Regions from separate parts of the Limnohabitans sp. INBF003 genome, predicted to be linked through region 3. Evidence: predicted binding sites of a transcription regulator. Region 3 holds the regulator's gene; each other region holds the start of a gene.

Region 1 (4,912 bases), 720 kb from region 3:
CGTCCCGCGCATGGCCCGGGACGCTTTTTGCATGAAACGGCCTGAAGGCCAGGGTCCCAAGTCATGGCTACAAAACGAGATTTTTACGAAGTGCTGGGCGTTGCCAAAAACGCCACAGACGAAGACATCAAAAAGGCTTATCGCAAGCTGGCGATGAAGTACCACCCTGACCGCAACCAGGGTGAAGACGCCAAGGCCAAAGAAGCCGAAGCCAAATTCAAGGAAGTCAAAGAAGCCTACGAAATGCTGTCGGACGCGCAAAAACGCGCAGCTTACGACCAGCACGGCCACGCTGGTGTCGACCCCAACATGCGCGGCGGTGCCGAAGGCTTTGGCGGTTTCGGTGACGCGTTTGGCGACATCTTTGGTGACATTTTTGGTGGCCAAGGCCGTGGCGGTCGCGGCGCTGGACGCCAGGTGTTCCGCGGTGCCGACCTGAGCTACGCGATGGAAATCACGCTCGAAGAAGCGGCCAACGGCAAAGATTCGCAGCTGCGCATCCCGAGCTGGGACGCCTGCGACACCTGCAGCGGCACCGGCGCCAAGCCGGGCACCAGCGCCAAGACCTGCTCGACCTGCCATGGCCAAGGTCAGGTGCAAATGCGCCAAGGCTTTTTCAGCGTGCAACAGACCTGCCCCAACTGCCGTGGCACGGGCAAAATCATCCCCGACCCTTGCGGCACTTGCCACGGACAAGGCAAGCTCAAAAAGCAAAAGACGCTGGAAGTCAAAATCCCGGCCGGCATCGACGACGGCATGCGCATCCGCAGCGCAGGCAATGGCGAGCCAGGCACCAACGGTGGCCCACCGGGCGATCTGTTCATCGAAATCCGCCTCAAGAAGCATTCGATTTTTGAACGTGATGGCGATGACCTGCATTGCGCAGTGCCCATCAGCTTCACCAAAGCAGCCTTGGGCGGCGAAATCGACGTGCCCACTTTGGGTGGCAAAGCGGCCATCGACATCCCTGAAGGCACCCAGACGGGCAAGCAGTTCCGTTTGCGCGGCAAAGGCATCAAGGGCGTGCGAGGCAGCTACCCCGGCGACCTGTACTGCCACATCACCGTGGAGACGCCGGTCAAACTCACCGAACACCAGCGCAAGCTGCTCAAGGAATTTGACGAATCGCTCTCCAAAGGCGGCGGCAAACACCAGCCCAGCGGCGAAAGCTGGACCGACAAGCTCAAGGGGTTTTTCGGGGCTTGATGTTTTGCCGGGTCGTGTCTGTTGTGGGAGCGAGCCCCTGCTCGCGAATGTTTGCTGTGGCGGTGCAAGCATTCGGCCGCAGGGGCAGCCTCCCACAGAAAGAAGGACGCGAATATTTGGTGTGACTCAGACACCCGCCTGTCAGTGATCCAAAGGCTGTTTGACTTGCGTCAAACAGCCTTTTTGTTTTAGGCGCAGCATGATGGGCATGAGCGCTACCATCACCTTCCTCGGCGGAGCCGACACCGTCACCGGATCCAAGTACCTGATTGAGCACAATCACCAGCGTTTGCTGGTCGATTGCGGCTTGTTTCAGGGCTACAAACAACTGCGTTTGCGCAACTGGAACCCTTTGCCGGTGGTGGCCGAAGCCATCAATGCGGTGGTGCTGACCCATGCGCACTTGGACCACAGCGGCTACCTGCCCTTGTTGGTGAAAAACGGTTTCAGGGGCCGTGTGCACGCCACATCGGGCACCTGCGATTTGGCGACGATCTTGCTGCCGGACAGCGGGCACATTCAGGAAGAAGACGCTTTTTTTGCCAACCGGCATGGTTTCTCCAAACATGCCCCTGCCCTGCCGCTGTACACCAAGCAAGAAGCCATCGATTGTCTGAAGCAATTGCATGCGGAAAAACAAGGCCAATGGTTCGAACCCATTCGCGGCTGGAAAGCCCGCTTTCAACCGGCGGGCCACATCCTGGGGGCAGCGAGTTTGCTGCTGGATGTCGGCGGGCGGCGTATTCTGTTTTCAGGCGATCTGGGGCGGCCGGACGACCCGCTGATGAACCCGCCCGAGCCGCCACCGCAGGCCGATACGGTGTTGATCGAATCCACCTATGGCGACCGCCAACACCCCAAGGAAAAACTGTTCGAAGAACTCGGCCCACTGTTGCACAAACTGGCCGCACGCGGTGGCGTGGCGGTGGTGCCCGTGTTTGCGGTGGGCCGGGCTCAAGCGGTGCTGCACACCATTGCGCAGCTCAAGGCCGCCGGCACCATCCCCAAGGGTTTGCCCATTTTTCTGGACAGCCCGATGGCCATTCACAGCACGGCCCTGTTTGAGCGCCATCCCGGCGAGCATCGCCTGAGCGCGCAAGAGGTGCGCAGCATGGACCATGTGGCGACCATGCTGGAGACACCTGAACAATCCAAATCCTTGGTCCATCGGCATGGCCCGATGGTGATCCTGGCGGCCAGCGGCATGGCCACCGGCGGACGCGTGCTGCACCACTTGACGCAATACGCGGGCGATCACCGCAACATGGTCATTTTGACGGGCTACCAGGCACCGGGCACCCGTGGCGCTGCGCTGGCCAGCGGCCACACCACGATTCGCATCCATGCACAAGATGTGACCGTGCGGGCCGAGGTGGTGCAAATCGAATCCGCGTCGGCACATGCCGATGCCAACCAACTGTTGAGTTGGTTGCACAAAATGCCCAGCGCACCGGGTCAGGTGTATGTGGTGCATGGCGAGCGAGAAGGCTCGGACATGCTGCGCCAGCGCATCGAGCACGAAATCAAATGGCGTGCGCTGGTGCCCGAGCAAGGCTCGGTCTGGCCTTTGTAGCCAAACGGGCTGGGGTTTGATTGAGCAGCAACCGGCTTGCAGGCGATCGCAAGGGGTTCACACACCATCGCTGGCAGGCAAGCGCCCACCAACACCCGCACCACTGGTTTTGAATGTCGAATGCGCTTACAAAAAGCGATCGAGCAGCTTGCGGGAGTGTTTGTCCATGGCCGCCAGGTCGCGGATCATGAACTGAACGCCATTGGCATCGTTGATCAGCAGCACCGTGCCGGTCAGGCGACGGATGTCTTCTTCGCCTTTGAGCAAAAACTGCGTGGTACCCCGATCGGTGAGCACCGACCAGGTGCTGGGCGTGGCAAAACTGCTGACGTCCGTCAGCTGCAGGATTTCAGGCAAGAACTCGCGCTCATTCAAAGCCTGCATCACCTTGGCCCGCAGCGATGCGTCAAGTTGCGCCAATTCGTCAATCCAAAAGATCTCATGCCCATCCACGTCCATCAGCGCCACACCCGCATCGGGGGCCGACACAGGGTAAGCACGCAAAGCCGTCACAGGCACATGGCGCGTGCCGTCGGGCATCGCCAACACCCAACGACCAAAGGCATCGCGTTGCAAGTCAAACGGGCTCATGCGCTCACCTTTTGTTCTGATGCTTCGAGGCTGCCGCCCAAAACCGCCTCGGTTTCGGCTTGGCGCTGCTGGGCTTCGTACAGGCGCCAATAAGCGCCTTGCGCCTCAATCAAGGCCTCATGCGTGCCCTCTTCCACCACCACACCTTTGTCCATGACCACCAAGCGGTCGGCTTTGCGCAAAGTGGACAGGCGGTGCGCAATCGCAATCGTGGTGCGGCCACGCACCAGGTTGTCCAGCGCACGTTGAATTTCTTTTTCGGTCTCGGTGTCCACGGCCGATGTGGCTTCATCCAGAATCAAAATGCGCGGGTTGATCAGCAAGGCACGGGCAATCGAAATGCGCTGGCGTTCGCCGCCGGACAGGCCCTGACCGCGCTCACCCACCAGCGAGTCATAGCCCTGCGGCATGCGCAAGATGAACTCATGGGCATGGGCAGCACGGGCTGCCGCAACGATGTCTTCACGGGTGGCTTCGGGCTTGCCATAAGCAATGTTGTCGGCGATGGTGCCGAAGAACAAGAACGGCTCTTGCAACACCAAGCCGATTTGGCGGCGATAGTCGGCCACTTTCAGCTGACGGATGTCGGTGCCGTCCAGTTCGATGGCCCCTTCGGTCAAATCGTAAAAGCGGCAAATCAGGTTGACCAAGGTGCTCTTACCCGAACCGCTGTGGCCCACCAGACCGATCATCTGGCCGGGCTGGATGTCCAGGTTGAGTTGGCGGATCACGGCGCGGTTGCCATAACGGAAGCCCGCATCGCGCACCGTGATACGGCCTTGCACCTGAGGCGGCAAAGCCACCGGGTTGACGGCCTCTGGCACGCTGGACACATGGTCCAGGATGTCAAAAATGCGCTTGGCCCCCGATGCGGCTTTTTGCGTGTTCGAGACGATTCGGCTCATGGAATCGAGGCGGCTGTAAAACCGGCCGATGTAGGCCAAAAAGGCGGTCAACACACCCACCGTGATCTGGTCGTCCGACACCAGCCAGATGCCAAAACCCCAAACGACCAGCAAGCCGATTTCGGTCATCAAGGTCACCGTGGGCGAGAACAGCGACCACACCCGGTTCAAGCGGTCATTGACCTGCAGGTTGTGTTTATTGGCGTCCTTGAAGCGCTGGGCTTCACGGTCTTCCTGCGCAAAGGCCTTGACCACCCGAATGCCGGGAATGGTGTCGGTCAACACGTTCGTCACCTCGGCCCAGACGCGGTCGATCTTTTCAAAGCCGGTGCGCAGTTTTTCGCGCACCACATGGATCAACCAGGCAATAAAAGGCAAGGGCAGCAAGGTGACCAGGGCCAAGGTCGGGTTGATGGTGAACAGGATGACCGCCGTCATCAGGATCATCAGCACATCGGTGGCAAAGTCCAGCAGGTGCAGCGACAAAAACACGTTGATGCGATCGGTCTCGCTGCCAATGCGGGCGATCAGATCCCCCGTGCGCCGCCCGCCAAAGTACTCCAAAGAGAGTTTGAGCAAATGCTCATAGGTCGTGGTGCGCAGATCAGCGCCAATGCGCTCGGACACCAAGGCCAAG
Region 2 (4,912 bases), 1.5 Mb from region 3:
ACCTTGGCAAACGGCTGGGCTTTGGCCGTGGTCTTGGTGCATGACCAGCGGAATGTGCGGCCACTGTTCGGTCGCGGCTTGAATCAAATGCTTGATGAAAGGCTCACCGGCATATTTGCGGGCACCGGCACTCGCTTGCAGGATGACCGGCGCACCGACTTCGTCGGCTGCCGTCATGACGGCCTGGACTTGCTCCAGGTTGTTGACGTTGAAAGCTGGAATGCCGTAGCCGTTGACGGCCGCATGGTCCAGCAGCTCGCGCATTGAAACGAGTGCCATGGTGGTGAGTTCCCGGGAAGTTGAAGATTCTGGTCAACCGGGCAGCACCCGGCGAGCAACAGCCCGGATTTTATAGGTTTCGGTCTGACACAGGCCTGAACCCATCGCCCCCCGAAACACATGCCGCAGAAGTTCTGAACAGCGACAGTGGAGCGCGTCGTAGGTGGGCCGGAGGTGGCAGTCGCCACCTCGGCTTCAGGCGACCTTGCAGATTTTCAGCATGTTGGTGCCGCCGGGTGAGCCCATGGGCTCGCCGCAGGTGATGGCATACACATCGCCCGTACCCACAATGTTGCGGATCTTCAGGTGCGCTTCGGCTTCGGCCAAGGCGGTATCGCGGTCAGCGCTGGTGTCCATCAACAGGGGACGCACGTTGCGGTACAGCGCCATCTTGCGCTGCGAGGTCAGCTTGGTGGTCAGGGCGTAAATCGGGATGTGCACGCGGTGGCGGCTCATCCACAAGGCGGTCGAGCCCGATTCGGTCATGGCCACAATGGCTTTGGCACCCAAGTGGTGGGCGGTGAACAGTGCGCCCATGGCGATCGACTGGTCAATGCGGCTGAACATCTGGCCTTTGAAGTCGGCATCGAGCGCCGGGTCTTCAGCGCTTTCGGCCGCCGCGCAAATCTTGGCCATTTCCTCCACCGTCTCCAGCGGGTATTTGCCCGCAGCGGTCTCGGCGCTGAGCATCACGGCATCGGTGCCGTCGAGCACGGCGTTGGCCACGTCGGACACCTCGGCGCGGGTGGGCACCGGGTTGGTGATCATGCTTTCCATCATCTGGGTGGCGGTGATGACGACCTTGTCGTGCACCTTGGCCAGCTTGATCATGCGTTTTTGCAGGGCAGGCACAGCGGCGTTGCCCACTTCGACGGCCAAGTCACCCCGGGCGACCATGATGCCGTCGCTGGCCTTGAGAATCGCTTCGAGGTGCGGAATGGCTTCGGCACGTTCAATCTTGGCGATCAGGCCGGGCTTGTGGCCGTATTCGGCCCCCGCCACATTGCACAGCTGGCGGGCCATTTCCATGTCGGTGGCGTTTTTCGGAAAGCTCACCGCCACATAGTCGGCCAGCAAGCTCATGGCGGTCTTGATGTCGTCCATGTCCTTGGCGGTCAAGGCCGGGGCGGTCAGGCCGCCGCCTTGCTTGTTGATGCCCTTGTTGTTGGACAGCTCGCCGCCCAGCTTGACGGTGGTGTGCACCTGCTCACCTTTGACGGCGTTCACGGTGAGCACGATCAGGCCGTCGTTGAGCAAGAGCACATCACCGGCTTTCACGTCGCGGGGCAACTCTTTGTAATCGAGGCCGACGCCCTGAATGTCGCCCGGCTCGGTGCGCGAGGCGTCCAGCACAAACGGCTCGCCCGGCTCGAGCATGACTTTGCCCTCGGCAAACTTGCCCACGCGGATCTTGGGGCCTTGCAGGTCGGCCATGATGGCCACTTCACGGCCAGCGCGCCGGGAGGCTTCGCGCACCAGGCGGGCACGGTCCACATGGTCTTGGGCCTTGCCGTGGCTGAAGTTCAGGCGCACCACATTGACGCCAGCGCGGATCATGGCTTCGAGCAAGGCAGGGTCGCTGGAAGCAGGGCCTAAGGTGGCAACAATTTTGGTGGCACGGCGTGTCATTCGGGAAGTCTCCATGTAATTTGGTTTCAATTTTCACACGAAATCAGTTACATGCCGGGAACTTTTAGCGGGTGCAACGGTCCATGCCCAAACAAGCGGCATATACCCATTGACCCCTCTCAGCCCCCTGAATTGATCCTTGTCAGCCCAAGTAGGCTTCGGGGCGACTAAACTTACGCCCAAGCGATTGACCTAGAAACACCATGACCGCATTGCATACACCGACCGATCACCAGCCTGTTGGGCTGGACCAGCCCCTGCCGCACCGCAAAACCTTGCGCGAGTGGCTGATCCCCTTGTCCGAGCGCAGCACCTTCCGGGCCTTTGTGCTCTTGATCGTGGACTACGCCCTGTTTTTCAGCCTGATCACTGGCACCATCGCCTTGGAGTCCGTTTGGCTCAAAGTGCTGTGCGCGCTGGCAGCTGGTTTCGTGATCGGCCGTTTGTTCATCATTGGCCACGACGCCTGCCACCAGAGCCTGACACCCCACCGCGAACTCAACAAGGTGCTGGGCCGCATCGCGTTTTTGCCCTCGCTCACGCCCTACAGCCTGTGGGACACCGGCCACAACGTGGTGCACCACGGCTACACCAACCTCAAGGGCGTAGACTTCGTCTGGACACCGCTGACGGCCACCGAATTTGAAGCCTTGAATCCCCTGCAAAAGCTGCTGGAGCGCGCCTACCGCAGCGGCTGGGCACCCGGTCTGTACTACATGATCGAAATCTGGTGGAAGCGCGAGTTCTTCCCCAACAAGACCCACATGCCCACCCGCCGCCCGATCTTCTTCAAGGACAGCATGCTGGTGAGCCTGTTTGCCGCGTTCTGGATCGCCACGATCGCAGCGGCTGCGGTGTACACCGGCCAATCGGTCTGGTTGTCGCTTTTGCTGGGCTTTGCCGTGCCCTTCTTCTTCTGGAACAGCATGATCGGCTTCGTGGTCTATGTGCACCACACCCACGTCAAGGTGTCCTGGCACGACAACAAGGCCGCCTGGACCAAGGCCGCACCGTTCGTGTCGACCACCGTGCACCTGACCTTCCCGTTCAACATTGGCGCGCTGATGCACCACATCATGGAGCACACCGCCCACCATGTGGACATGAGCATCCCCTTGTACCGCTTGAAGCAGGCTCAGGCCAAGCTCGAAGAAATGCTGCCTGGCCGCATCATCGTGCAGCCGTTCTCGTGGAAGTGGTACTTCGAGACCGCCAAGAACTGCAAAATGTACGACTTCACACGCGAGTGCTGGACCGACTTCAAGGGCAACATGACCAGCCCGGTGCGCGGCAACTTGCCACCACCAGCGCAGGCCTGAACGGGTCTTTGCCCCCAACAACAAAAAACCCCGCAGTGCGGGGTTTTTTGTTGTCGGAAATCAGCTTGCCTCCATGTGGGAGGCCGCCCCTGCGGCCGAATGGATGCTGTGGCTCAGGCCAGCATTCGCGAGCAGGGGCTCGCTCCCACAAAGGGAAATAGCCGATCAGCCTGCAACGCGTTTGGCCAAGATTTCAAATGCGGGCAAGGTTTTGCCTTCGAGAATTTCGAGGAACGCGCCGCCGCCGGTCGAGATGTAACCAACCTGTTTTTCGATGCCGTATTTGGCGATTGCCGCCAGCGTGTCGCCACCGCCTGCGATGCTGAAGGCGCTGGACTCGGCAATCGCCTGGGCGATGACCTTGGTGCCGTTTTCAAAGGCCGCGAACTCAAACACACCCACCGGGCCGTTCCAGACAATGGTGCCTGCTTGCTTGAGCTGGGCCGCCAGCTGAGCGGCGGTCTCGGGGCCGATGTCCAGGATCAGGTCGTCGTCGTCCACTTCGGTGGCTTTTTTGACGGTGGCCACGGCGTCGGCGGCAAAGGTCTTGGCGGTCACGACATCGGTCGGGATCGGCACTTCGGCCCCACGCGCCTTCATGGCCTCGATCACAGCTTTGGCCTCATTCACCAGATCGGCTTCGGCCAAGCTCTTGCCAATCTTCAGGCCCGCCGCCAGCATGAAGGTGTTGGCAATGCCGCCACCCACAATCAACTGGTCCACGTTTTGCGACAGGCTCTTCAAGATGGTCAGCTTGGTGCTGACCTTGCTGCCCGCCACGATGGCCGCCAGCGGGCGCTTCGGGTTGGCCAGGGCCTTGCCAATGGCGTCGATCTCGGCAGCCAGCAAAGGGCCCGCGCAAGCGATGGGGGCGAACTGGGCGATGCCGTACGTCGTGCCTTCGGCGCGGTGGGCGGTGCCAAACGCGTCGTTCACATAGATGTCGCACAACTGGGCCATCTTGCGGGCCAGCTCTTCGTTGTTCTTCTTCTCGCCCTTGTTGACGCGGCAGTTCTCCAGCAGCACGACCTGGCCGGGGGCCACGGTCACGCCATCGACCCAGTTGGCCACCAGCGGAACTTCACGACCCAGCAACTCCCCCAAACGCTTGGCCACCGGAGCCAGTGAGTCTTCGGGCTTGAACTCGCCCTCGGTCGGGCGGCCCAGGTGGCTGGTCACCATGACGGCCGCACCTGCGGCCAGCGCCATCTGGATGCAGGGCACGCTGGCGCGCACGCGGGTGTCTTCGGTGATGCTGCCGTCATCGGCTTGCGGCACATTCAGGTCGGCACGGATGAAGACGCGTTGGCCTGCGGCTTGGCCGTTGGCACACAGATCGGAAAAACGGATGACGTTCATGGGGGACTTGTCCTGTATCGGGAAAAATTACACTCGATTTTAAAAGCAGCGGCAGCGCGCACATTCGCGAGCAGGGGCTCGCTCCCACAAAAGACCCAACACCGGCACTGCGCCAATGCCTGCTCTGTGTGGGAGGCTGCCCCTGCGGCCGAACGTTTGAAGCGGCTCGGCACGCATTCGCGGGCAAAAGTATCGGCAAGCGCTTGCGCCCACGAAGAAGTGGGCCAAAATCACCAACCCAAGCCGAGATGCAAAGGCAAATAAACCGCCATGCCCGCGATGATGGTGAAGAGCACATCACGACGCCAGAAATAAACGGCAGCACC
Region 3 (4,912 bases):
CTGCCACGGCATGGACGGCAAAGGCAACCAGGCACTGGGTGCGCCCAACCTGACGGATGACATCTGGTTGCACGGCTGGGGCGAAAACGCCATCGTCAACATGATCAACAACGGCAAGGTCAACCAGATGCCTGCGCAAGCGGCCAAGCTGACCGAAGGCCAGATCCATGTGTTGGCCTCTTATGTCTGGGGCTTGTCCAACAAGACAGCTGCAGCCAGCAAATAAGGCATCGCCAACGTCAAGTCAGTGACATCAGGACACCCCGAGCGGGTGTCCTGTGCTTTTAAAGGTCTCCGTTTTGAACTCCCAGGAAAATCCGCCCCGCAAGATCGTGCCCATTGTCCCGGTGACAGATGCGCACGGTGCCGGGGATGAGGTGAAGATGGTGTCGCTGTACGAGGCGACGCAAAAGATTTACCCACGCAGCGTGCAGGGCATTTTTGCCAAGTGGCGCTGGTTCATGGTGGTGCTGACGCAGCTGGTCTTTTATGGCTTGCCCTGGCTCGAATGGGGCCAGCGTCAGGCCGTGCTGTTTGATTTGGGTGCGCGCCGTTTTTACATTTTTGGCCTGGTTCTTTACCCGCAAGACTTCATTTACCTGACCGCGATCCTCGTGATCTCGGCATTTTCACTGTTCCTCTTCACCGCCGTGGCCGGGCGTTTGTGGTGCGGTTATGCCTGCCCGCAGACGGTCTACAGCGAGATTTTCATGTGGTTCGAGCACAAGATCGAAGGCGATCGCAGTGCCCGCATGCGGCTGGACGGCGAGAAGATGTCGCTCGAAAAGCTGTTCAAGAAGGTCTACAAACACATTGTCTGGCTGGCCATCGCCATGTGGACCGGCTTCACGTTTGTGGGGTATTTCACCCCCATCAAAGAACTGGGCATGGAATTTTTCCTGGGCAACATGGGTTCCTGGGAAGTGTTCTGGGTGTTCTTTTATGCCTTTGCCACTTATGGCAATGCCGGGTTCATGCGTGAGCAGGTTTGCAAATACATGTGCCCTTATGCGCGCTTCCAGAGTGCCATGTTCGACAAGGACACCCTGATCGTCACCTACGACGCCGAGCGCGGCGAACCGCGGGGTGCGCGCTCCAAAAAAGCCGATCCTGTCGCTTTGGGCCTGGGCGCTTGCGTCGATTGCACCTTGTGCGTGCAGGTGTGCCCGACCGGCATCGACATCCGCAAGGGCCTGCAGTACGAATGCATTGGCTGCGGTGCCTGCGCCGATGTGTGCGACACCGTGATGGACAAGGTGGGGTATCCACGTGGCTTGGTCAAATATTCGACCGAACACGCGATGAAAAACGGCTGGACCCAACAGCAGACCCTGCGCCATGTGTTCCGCCCCCGCGTGATCCTGTACATCGGCATTTTGCTGGTGGTGGTGGCCGCACTGCTCACCAGCCTGAGCTTGCGCAAACCCTTCAAGGTGGATGTGGTGCGCGACCGCGCTTCGCTGGCACGCATCGTTGCCGGGGGACATATTGAAAACGTGTACCGCCTGCAAATCATGAACGCCGCCGAAACGCCACTTGATTTCCATCTGACCGTCAAAGGTCTTCCCAATTTGACGCTGACAACAGACAGCCATGTCCGTGTCGCGCCTACTGAGGCGCTTTGGGTGTCTGTTCGTTTGCAGCTGCCTTACGAGGCCGCCCCAGCAGGCTCACATCCCATTGAGTTCATGATCCAGTCAGTTCAAGAAGGTGGCCAGGTGCTGTCTGAATTGCAGGAAAAATCTGTCTTCCTGGTGCCTCGCTGATATTTTTACAAAGGCTTAAGCATGTCAAACACCTCAAATTCCTCATTGGATAAGCGTCCTTGGTGGTCGTACGGCCATGTCTGGCTGGTGATCTCCGGGCCATTGATTGTGGTGCTGGCATCCTTCACCACCTTTTACCTGGCAGCTCACGGACAAGACCCCGTCTTGACCCAATCCAACGCCGAGACGCACAGCAGCGCCACAACGGATGACCGTGCCAGCCTGGCACCAGCCATGCAAGCACGCAACCATGCGGCCACAGGCACACTGCCCACGACCGACTCAAAGAACAAACCCTGAACAGGGCACAGGAGACCAGCATGTTGGCAAAACGAATGATGTGGATTGCATGGCCCGCTTTTTTGGTGGCGGGCTTGCTGGAAATGCTGGTGTTCGGATTGGTCGACCCGCAGGATTTGCAATGGTTTGGCCACCCCTTGGTGCTCTCAAGGCAAGGGGTCTATACCGTGGCTTTTTTCGCTTTTTGGGCCTTGACCATGGTGTCCAGCGGACTGACCACGCTGTTGTCGATGTCGCCCTTTGAGGTCAACCGCTGCCCGGTGCCCAGCGATCAGCGCCCAAGCGATTGCGCCCGAACGGACGGCTGCTGCTGACCCGCTTTTCGCCTCAATGGCAGTGGTGATTCTGGTTGTTGACCAAACGCTGCAAGCCCTCTGTTTCCAGAATGCGGACGTGCCGTTGCTTGACTTCAACAATGCCGTCTTCCACGAACTTTGAAAACGTCCGGCTCACCGTTTCGAGTTTGAGACCCAGGTAACTGCCGATTTCTTCACGGGTCATGCGCAAGACCAATTCAGACTGCGAGAAGCCCCGTGCATGCAAGCGCTGCACCAGGTTCAACAAAAATGCGGCCAGGCGCTCCTCGGCCCGCATGCTGCCCAACAGCAGCATCACACCGTGTTCACGCACGATTTCCCGGCTCATGATCTTGTGCACATGGTGCTGCAAAGCCGTCACTTCACGCGAAATTTCTTCAATCCGGTCAAACGGCATCACGCAGACTTCGGCGTCTTCCAATGCCACGGCATCGCAAGTGTGCTGGTCATTCACGATGCCATCCAGACCAATGATTTCGCCCGCCATCTGAAAGCCCGTGACCTGATCGCGACCGTCTTCTGTGGCCAGACAGGTTTTGAAAAAGCCCGTCCGTATGGCGTACAGCGAGGAAAACTTTTCACCATTGGTAAACAAAGTGTCGCCGCGTTTGATCTTGCGGCGCACTGCCACCAGATCGTCCAGACGGTTTAGGTCGTGGTCGGTCAGGCCCATGGGCATGCACAACTCGCGCAGATTGCAGTTGGAACAGGCGACTTTGATGGCTTGGGGATTCATGGTCATCTCATGGTTGAGCAATGGATTTGCCTTGGATCAAGCCTTGAGCTTAAACCTAAAAAACGACATAAATTGCGGGTATACCCTGTCTATGTAAAAAATCACCAAAAACAAGTATTGCATTTGATGTGAGTCAATACCGATATGGCGGTAAGTAGGCAAAGTGCATGGCTTGTTATGAACACGTTCTCATTAAGGGGCAGCCACATGTCCGTCATCACACCCGAATTGCTGACACGTTTCGATGTGCCGGGGCCACGCTATACCTCTTACCCGACTGCGGATCGTTTTGTCGAAGCCTTCGGCGAGGCTGACTATGTGCAGGCCTTGACGCAACGCAAATCAGGCTTGGTGGGCAAGCAGTTGCCTTTGTCTTTGTATGTTCACATCCCGTTTTGCGAATCGCTTTGCTACTACTGTGCGTGCAACAAAATCATCACCAAACACAAAGAGCGCGCCGCCGACTATTTGCGCTATCTGACCAAAGAAGTCGAACTGCACACCCGGCATTTGGGGCAGGGTCAATCGGTCAGCCAATTGCACCTCGGTGGCGGTACGCCGACCTTCATGAGCGACGACGAATTGCGTCAACTCATGGCCATGCTGCGGGAAAATTTTGAATTTGTGCCGGGGGGCGAATATTCGGTCGAAGTGGACCCGCGCACGGTCGACGAAAACCGCTTGGCCGTTTTGGCCGAACTGGGTTTCAACCGGCTGAGCTTTGGCGTGCAGGACTTTGACGCCCATGTGCAAAAAGCGATTCACCGGATTCAGCCCGCCGAGCAGGTTTTCAAGCTGGTCGAGGCTTCGCGTCGTTTGGGCTTCGAGTCGGTCAATGTGGATTTGATTTATGGCCTGCCACTGCAAACCCCTGAATCGTTTGACCGCACCTTGGCTCAAATCAATGCCTTGCGCCCGGACCGCATTGCTTTGTATGCCTATGCCCATTTGCCGGAGCGCTTCAAGCCCCAACGGCGCATCCACGCGCAAGAGCTGCCATCGGGTGGCGACAAGGTGGCCATGCTCTCGCGTTCGCTTGATGCCCTGGTGGATGCCGGTTATGTGTATGTCGGCATGGACCACTTTGCTTTGCCGGATGACGCCTTGGCGGTGGCCAAGCGGCAAGGGCGTTTGCACCGCAATTTTCAAGGCTACAGCACGCAGGCGGATTGCGATTTGATCGCATTGGGTGTGTCTTCCATTGGCCGAGTGGGTGCCACCTACAGCCAAAATGCCAAGACCATGGCAGAGTATTGCGACCTGCTCGACCAAGGGCATTTGCCTGTCGTTCGGGGTTTGGCCTTGACCCGTGACGACCTGATTCGCCGCTCGGTCATCATGGCGCTCATGTGCCAGGGGCATCTGCAATACGAGTCCATTAACCTGGCCTGGTTGGTTGACTTCAAAAGCCTGTTTGCCAAAGAACTGGTGCAGCTGCAAGCCTTGCAGGACCAAGGTCTGGTGCAACTGAATGACTCAGGCATTCAGGTCACGGCTATGGGCTGGTTTTTTGTGCGCGGTGTGGCCATGGTGTTTGACCGCTATTTGCAAGCCGATCGCAACCGCACCCGTTTCTCCAAGATCATCTGAGTCCGGGTTCGTCAGCCGCTTGGCGTTCATCGCCGACAATGCGGTGGACAACATTCAGGCAAAAATTCAATGCAAAGCTCTTTGGCGATCACGGCCTTGATGATGGGGATCATGGGTGGACCCCACTGTGTCGCCATGTGCGGGGCGGCTTGTGCAGGCTTGGGCCAAGCCGCAGGCGCGCAGCGAGGGCAAGCACTGCTGGC
Region 4 (4,912 bases), 960 kb from region 3:
GCAAGCCCCCCTCAATGGGGGTGGCCGATTGCAAATGCAAATGGGCACGCAAGCGACTCCCCACCAAGACCGGGGCCATGAAGCGAACTTTGTTCAGGCCGTAATTGACACCCATGCGGGCCTCGGTCACATCAATGGTCTTGTCAAAAAATTGGGGGAGCAAAGACAGGGTCAAAAACCCATGTGCAATTGGCCCGCCAAACGGCCCTTGTTTGGCTCGCTCAATATCGACATGGATCCATTGGTGATCCCCAGTCGCTTCAGCGAACTGATTGACTTGTTGTTGGGTAATTTCAACCCAGTCGGTGATGGCCACATCCTGACCCACGCATGCGGCCAAATCGGCCAATGTTTCAAATTTTTTCATAGGCTAACTGTATTCAGCTTCCGTCATCCAGGGTGTCGATAGCGTGACACACGCCTGGGCGAATGATCAGAATTCCCAATCCGGGCTCATGTCCAACACAACACGCCCCTCAGGTGTCTGACTTCACCTGAACTGAACGCAACTTCGTCAGTTCAGAACGCAAGCGCAACAGCTCAGCTTGGTAATTCTCAGCATCCCCATAATCCGCAAACCCGTGGTAATGAGGGTGCGCCTGCATCACCTTGCGTGCATGCTTGATAGGACACCAGTATTGCTCGGTCAAGCCCACCACTTCGCGGCAATAGGCGATCAGGCCGTTGGCATAGGAACAATAGGCGCAATTGATTTTTTCGAGTACATTCAAATACGCCAGATGCGTGCGGTCATACACAAAATAGTCTGAGCGTTTGACCCGCGCAATCCGATACAAGGGAAAGCAAACCCATTGGTACAGGGTGACAAAAAAATCCAGAAAAACCATGGGCAAGAGCACAGGGTAAATAAAAGGCACACTCAGTACGTGCCGCCAATCCGCTGTCAGCACATAGCGCAGCAGACCCTCTTTGAAGCGCCGTTGCTGGGCCAGAACTTCCTTTTCAAACTTCACTTTGTGTTGGTCAAAATCCGCTTGCAGTTGCTGCCTGCGCAGCTGAATTTCCTGTTCAATGTCTGCCTCCAATTCACGGATGCGCTCCAGAAATTCATGGATGTTGGCGTTCATGATCGTCTTTCAGAAAAATTAGGCACAAGCTTCAAGCACACCATTTCAAAGGGCTTGACCTGCATCAAGCCAGTGCACGACACAACACGGCACAGTCAGTGCACTTATGCCTGCAAATCACCATAACACTCTTGGCGGTCTGACGACAACCGAAGCATCAAAACGTTTGACAGCATACGGGCCCAACGAAATTCAACAGTCGTCGGCAAGATCCGTGTGGCAGCGTGGCATCGACATGCTGCGCCAACCCATGTTTGCCTTGCTGTGCACAGCGGCCTTGCTGTACATCATTTTGGGGGATTTAACAGAGGGCCTGACGCTGTCCGTCTTTGTGCTGGCCGTCTTGGGACTCACGTTTTACCAAGAGGGCAAGTCGGAAAAATCGATACAAGCCCTGCGCGACCTGACCCAAGCCTATGCCCAAGTGGTGCGTTCGGGCCAAACCATCAAAGTGCCCGCACGCGATGTGGTGGTCGGCGATTGGCTCATGTTGTCTGAGGGGGACCGTGTCGCTGCAGATGGCGACCTCATCCGTTCGGACCATCTGCAAATCGATGAATCTTTGTTGACTGGAGAATCGGTGCCGGTCGACAAAGCCCCCGTGGACCATGGCAACGGCTCAGCCCATGGCGCTGTCAGTGGTGGCACCTTTGTGGTGAAAGGCCAAGGGCTGGCAGAAGTCACCGCCACAGGCAACCAGAGCCAAATCGGACGAATCGGCCTGTCATTGGCGCAACTGCACACAGAGGACACCCCGCTGCAAAAGCAAACCGCACGGCTGGTGAAAGTACTGGCCGGCATCGTGGGCGTTTTGTGCATCACCATGGTGATCACTTTGGGCATGCGAACAGGGCAATGGTTGCCTGCACTGCTGTCTGGCATTGCCCTGGCCATGGCCATGCTGCCGGAAGAATACGCGGTGGTGCTCACGATTTTTCCAGCACTGGGCGCACACCGCCTGGCACACGAAGGGGTTCTCACCCGGCACATCAATGCGATTGAAACACTGGGCGCCACCAGCGTGCTGTGCACCGACAAAACCGGCACCTTGACGGAAAACCGCATGACGGTGACGGCATTGGCAGCACCGAATGACAGTGACCTCAACAGCAACGCGTCAGCAGAAGTTTTGACATGGAACGCTGCGGCAGGGGGACTGCCTGACGCCTTTCGTGTTTTGCTCGAGCACGCCATTTTGGCCAGCGCCCCCGAACCTTTTGACCCCATGGAGACGGCATTTCACCAAATGGGCCAACAGCATTTGAGCGACACCGGTCACCTGCACAACGACTGGGCGCTGGTCCAAACTTATGCACTCAGCCCGGCCTTGAAAGCCATGTCACATGTCTGGCAAATGGATGACGGGCCTGCGCGCACCGTGTCCGCCAAAGGGGCTCCCGAAGCGGTGATGGACCTGTGCCACCTGACACAGGCACAACGCGAAACCTGGGGCCGCGCAGCAGATGACATGGCGGCACAAGGCTTGCGTGTTTTGGCCGTGGCACAAAGCCGTTTTATGGGCGACGACTGGCCCGACACCCCGCATGCCTTTGACTTTCAGTGGCTGGGCTTGATGGGCTTGACCGACCCTCTGCGTGCTGAGATTCCCCAAGCCGTGGCCGAATGCCAATCTGCGGGCATTCGGGTGATCATGATCACGGGAGACTATCCGGCCACGGCGCGCGTGATCGCGGCCCAAGCCGGTCTGCCCGATGGTGAAACATTGACAGGCGATGCCTTGGACCAACTGAGCGATGTGCAATTGCGCCAAACCCTGCCCCGCGTGACGGTTTGCGCTCGCATCTCACCCCACCAGAAGTTGCGGATCGTGCATGCGCTGCAAGCGGAGGGCGAAGTGGTCGCCATGACGGGTGACGGCGTGAACGATGCCCCCGCCTTGAAAGCCGCGCATGTAGGGGTTGCCATGGGCGCACGTGGCACCGACGTTGCACGCGAAGCGGCGGACCTGATCCTGGTGGATGACAACTTTGCGTCAATCGTTCGAGGCATTCGGGTCGGCAGACGCATCTTTGGCAATTTGCAAAAGTCCATGCGTTACATCTTTGCCATCCACATTCCGATTGCGGGCATCGCACTCTTGCCCATGGTGATGGGTTGGCCACCCTTGGTGTTGCCACTGCATGTGGCCTTGCTGGAATTGGTGATTGACCCGGCATGCTCGATCGCATTTGAAAACGAACCGGCCGAAGCCAATGTGATGCAAAGCCCGCCACGCGACACCCTTGCCCCCTTGTTTGGCAGCGATGCCATCGCCTTGGCCATGGGCCAGGGCTTGTGCGTATTGGCCAGTGTGGCGCTGACTTTCTTTTGGGCACATGCCGGTTATGGCACTGTGTTCAACGCCGTTTTGAGCGAAGAACAAATCCGCGCCATGGTCTTCATCACCTTGATCGCAGGCAATGCAGCGCTCATCTTGGCCAACCGCGCTGGTGGTGGAAAATTCTGGCAGAGTTTGCGCACCCCCAACCGCACGGCCTATGCCGTGATCGGGTTGGCCATGGCATTTTTGGCTTTGGCGATTCACTGGCCCTGGCTGGCCACCCCCTTGAAGTTTGAACCCTTACCGCTTGGGTCCACGGTCATTGCCATGGGCTCCGGCTTACTCAGTTTGGTCAGCGTCTCGGTGTTGCAGTGGGCTGTCGCCGCATGGCCACGGAAAGCCCGGCACAGCCATTGACCCAAAAAGCAGTGTCGCCATCTCGTTCGGCGCAGCCTCACACCTCGGGCCAGGTCACCACCACACGCAAACCGCCAAACTCTGCACTGCGCTCAACCAGAACCTGCAACCGGTAGCGCTGCGCCAAGCGCCGCACGATGGACCAACCCAAGCCACTGCCATCTGCACCATTTGCGGCCACACGGAAAAAACGATCACCCAAGCGCGCCAAGTCCGCATCGCTGAGCCCCAGACCACTGTCCTGCACCACCAATTGAGGTCGTGGCATGGCATGCCATTGCACATGGATACTCGCTCCTTCAGGACTGTAGCGCTGCGCGTTGTCCACCAAATTGCCGACAAGCACCCCCACCAAACCCGGTGGCATGGCCAATTGCAAACGCTCTGGTGCATTCAAACTCAGGCTCTGGCTTCTGGCCAAAGCCTGTGGCCCCAAGTCTGCCAAAGTTGAGCGGGTTTCAGCCACGGCATCGCAAGGTTCCTCACCCACAACGGCCTCGTCAGCCTCCAGTCTGGCCAACTGCAGCAACTGCGCCACCAGGCGCGTGGCCCGATCACAGCCTTGCAAAACAGCATCCAGGGCGGTGTTTCGGTCACTGTCCTCATTGGCGCCACGCGCCACTTGGGCCTGCATGCGGATCGCGGCAATTGGCGTTCTCAGTTCATGAGCGGCGTCGGCTGTAAAACGGCGCTCCCCCTCCATTTGCAAGGCCATCTGCTCAAACAAACGGTTGAGCGCCGCCACCAAGGGCTTGACCTCTACAGAAACCTGCTCGCTCAGTGGCTGGTGGGCATCGGCATGCCGCTGAGACACCGACTGGCTCAGTTGGCGCAATGGCGCCAATGACCTGAAGATCGCGCCCCAAATCAGAAATGCCAACACAGGCAAGGCCAGCAGCATGGGCACAATGGCGGACTTCAATCCGGCCATCAAAATATCGTTGCGTGCCGAATGCAACTCGGCCACCACCACCCAAACATCGTCTTCGCGTCCGGGCGTGGCAAAGACCCGCCAGTGTTTCTGGCCTTGCCATTGGTCGGAAATACCGCTTTGCCCCAAGGGTGCAAAAGGTGCCATCGGCGCTCCGGCTGAACGCGACATCAAAGCCTTGTCGTACCAAATCTG

The links. Region 3 encodes FNR, which switches genes on or off when oxygen is low (the NO sensors DNR and NnrR bind a similar motif). Its sites were predicted from a motif close to TTGATNNNNATCAA; they were not measured.
Region 1: the regulator FNR is predicted to act here: its motif matches at 1,367-1,380, upstream of ACZ5VE_RS10265 (MBL fold metallo-hydrolase RNA specificity domain-containing protein).
Region 2: the regulator FNR is predicted to act here: its motif matches at 2,041-2,054, upstream of ACZ5VE_RS00140 (fatty acid desaturase).
Region 4: the regulator FNR is predicted to act here: its motif matches at 1,143-1,156, upstream of ACZ5VE_RS11500 (cation-translocating P-type ATPase).

What each region holds. Positions count from the first base shown of each region.
Region 1 covers NZ_AP029222.1:2,262,298-2,267,209, forward strand. Annotated here, with positions in the region: gene dnaJ (molecular chaperone DnaJ) at 64-1,206, shown strand; gene ACZ5VE_RS10265 (MBL fold metallo-hydrolase RNA specificity domain-containing protein) at 1,415-2,779, shown strand; gene ACZ5VE_RS10270 (cyanophycin metabolism-associated DUF1854 family protein) at 2,906-3,370, opposite strand; gene ACZ5VE_RS10275 (cyanophycin metabolism-associated ABC transporter) at 3,367-4,912, opposite strand, start outside.
Region 2 covers NZ_AP029222.1:23,663-28,574, reverse strand. Annotated here, with positions in the region: gene fba (class II fructose-bisphosphate aldolase) at 1-279, opposite strand, end outside; gene pyk (pyruvate kinase) at 475-1,908, opposite strand; gene ACZ5VE_RS00140 (fatty acid desaturase) at 2,112-3,227, shown strand; gene ACZ5VE_RS00135 (phosphoglycerate kinase) at 3,393-4,586, opposite strand; gene ACZ5VE_RS00130 (AzlD domain-containing protein) at 4,817-4,912, opposite strand, start outside.
Region 3 covers NZ_AP029222.1:1,544,671-1,549,582, forward strand. Annotated here, with positions in the region: gene ccoP (cytochrome-c oxidase, cbb3-type subunit III) at 1-226, shown strand, start outside; gene ccoG (cytochrome c oxidase accessory protein CcoG) at 300-1,766, shown strand; gene ACZ5VE_RS07065 (nitrogen fixation protein FixH) at 1,812-2,066, shown strand; gene ACZ5VE_RS07070 (hypothetical protein) at 2,087-2,380, shown strand; gene fnr (fumarate/nitrate reduction transcriptional regulator Fnr) at 2,394-3,119, opposite strand; gene hemN (oxygen-independent coproporphyrinogen III oxidase) at 3,327-4,709, shown strand; gene ACZ5VE_RS07085 (sulfite exporter TauE/SafE family protein) at 4,779-4,912, shown strand, end outside.
Region 4 covers NZ_AP029222.1:2,508,709-2,513,620, forward strand. Annotated here, with positions in the region: gene ACZ5VE_RS11490 (MaoC family dehydratase) at 1-367, opposite strand, end outside; gene ACZ5VE_RS11495 (hypothetical protein) at 477-1,088, opposite strand; gene ACZ5VE_RS11500 (cation-translocating P-type ATPase) at 1,195-3,786, shown strand; gene ACZ5VE_RS11505 (histidine kinase dimerization/phospho-acceptor domain-containing protein) at 3,824-4,912, opposite strand, start outside.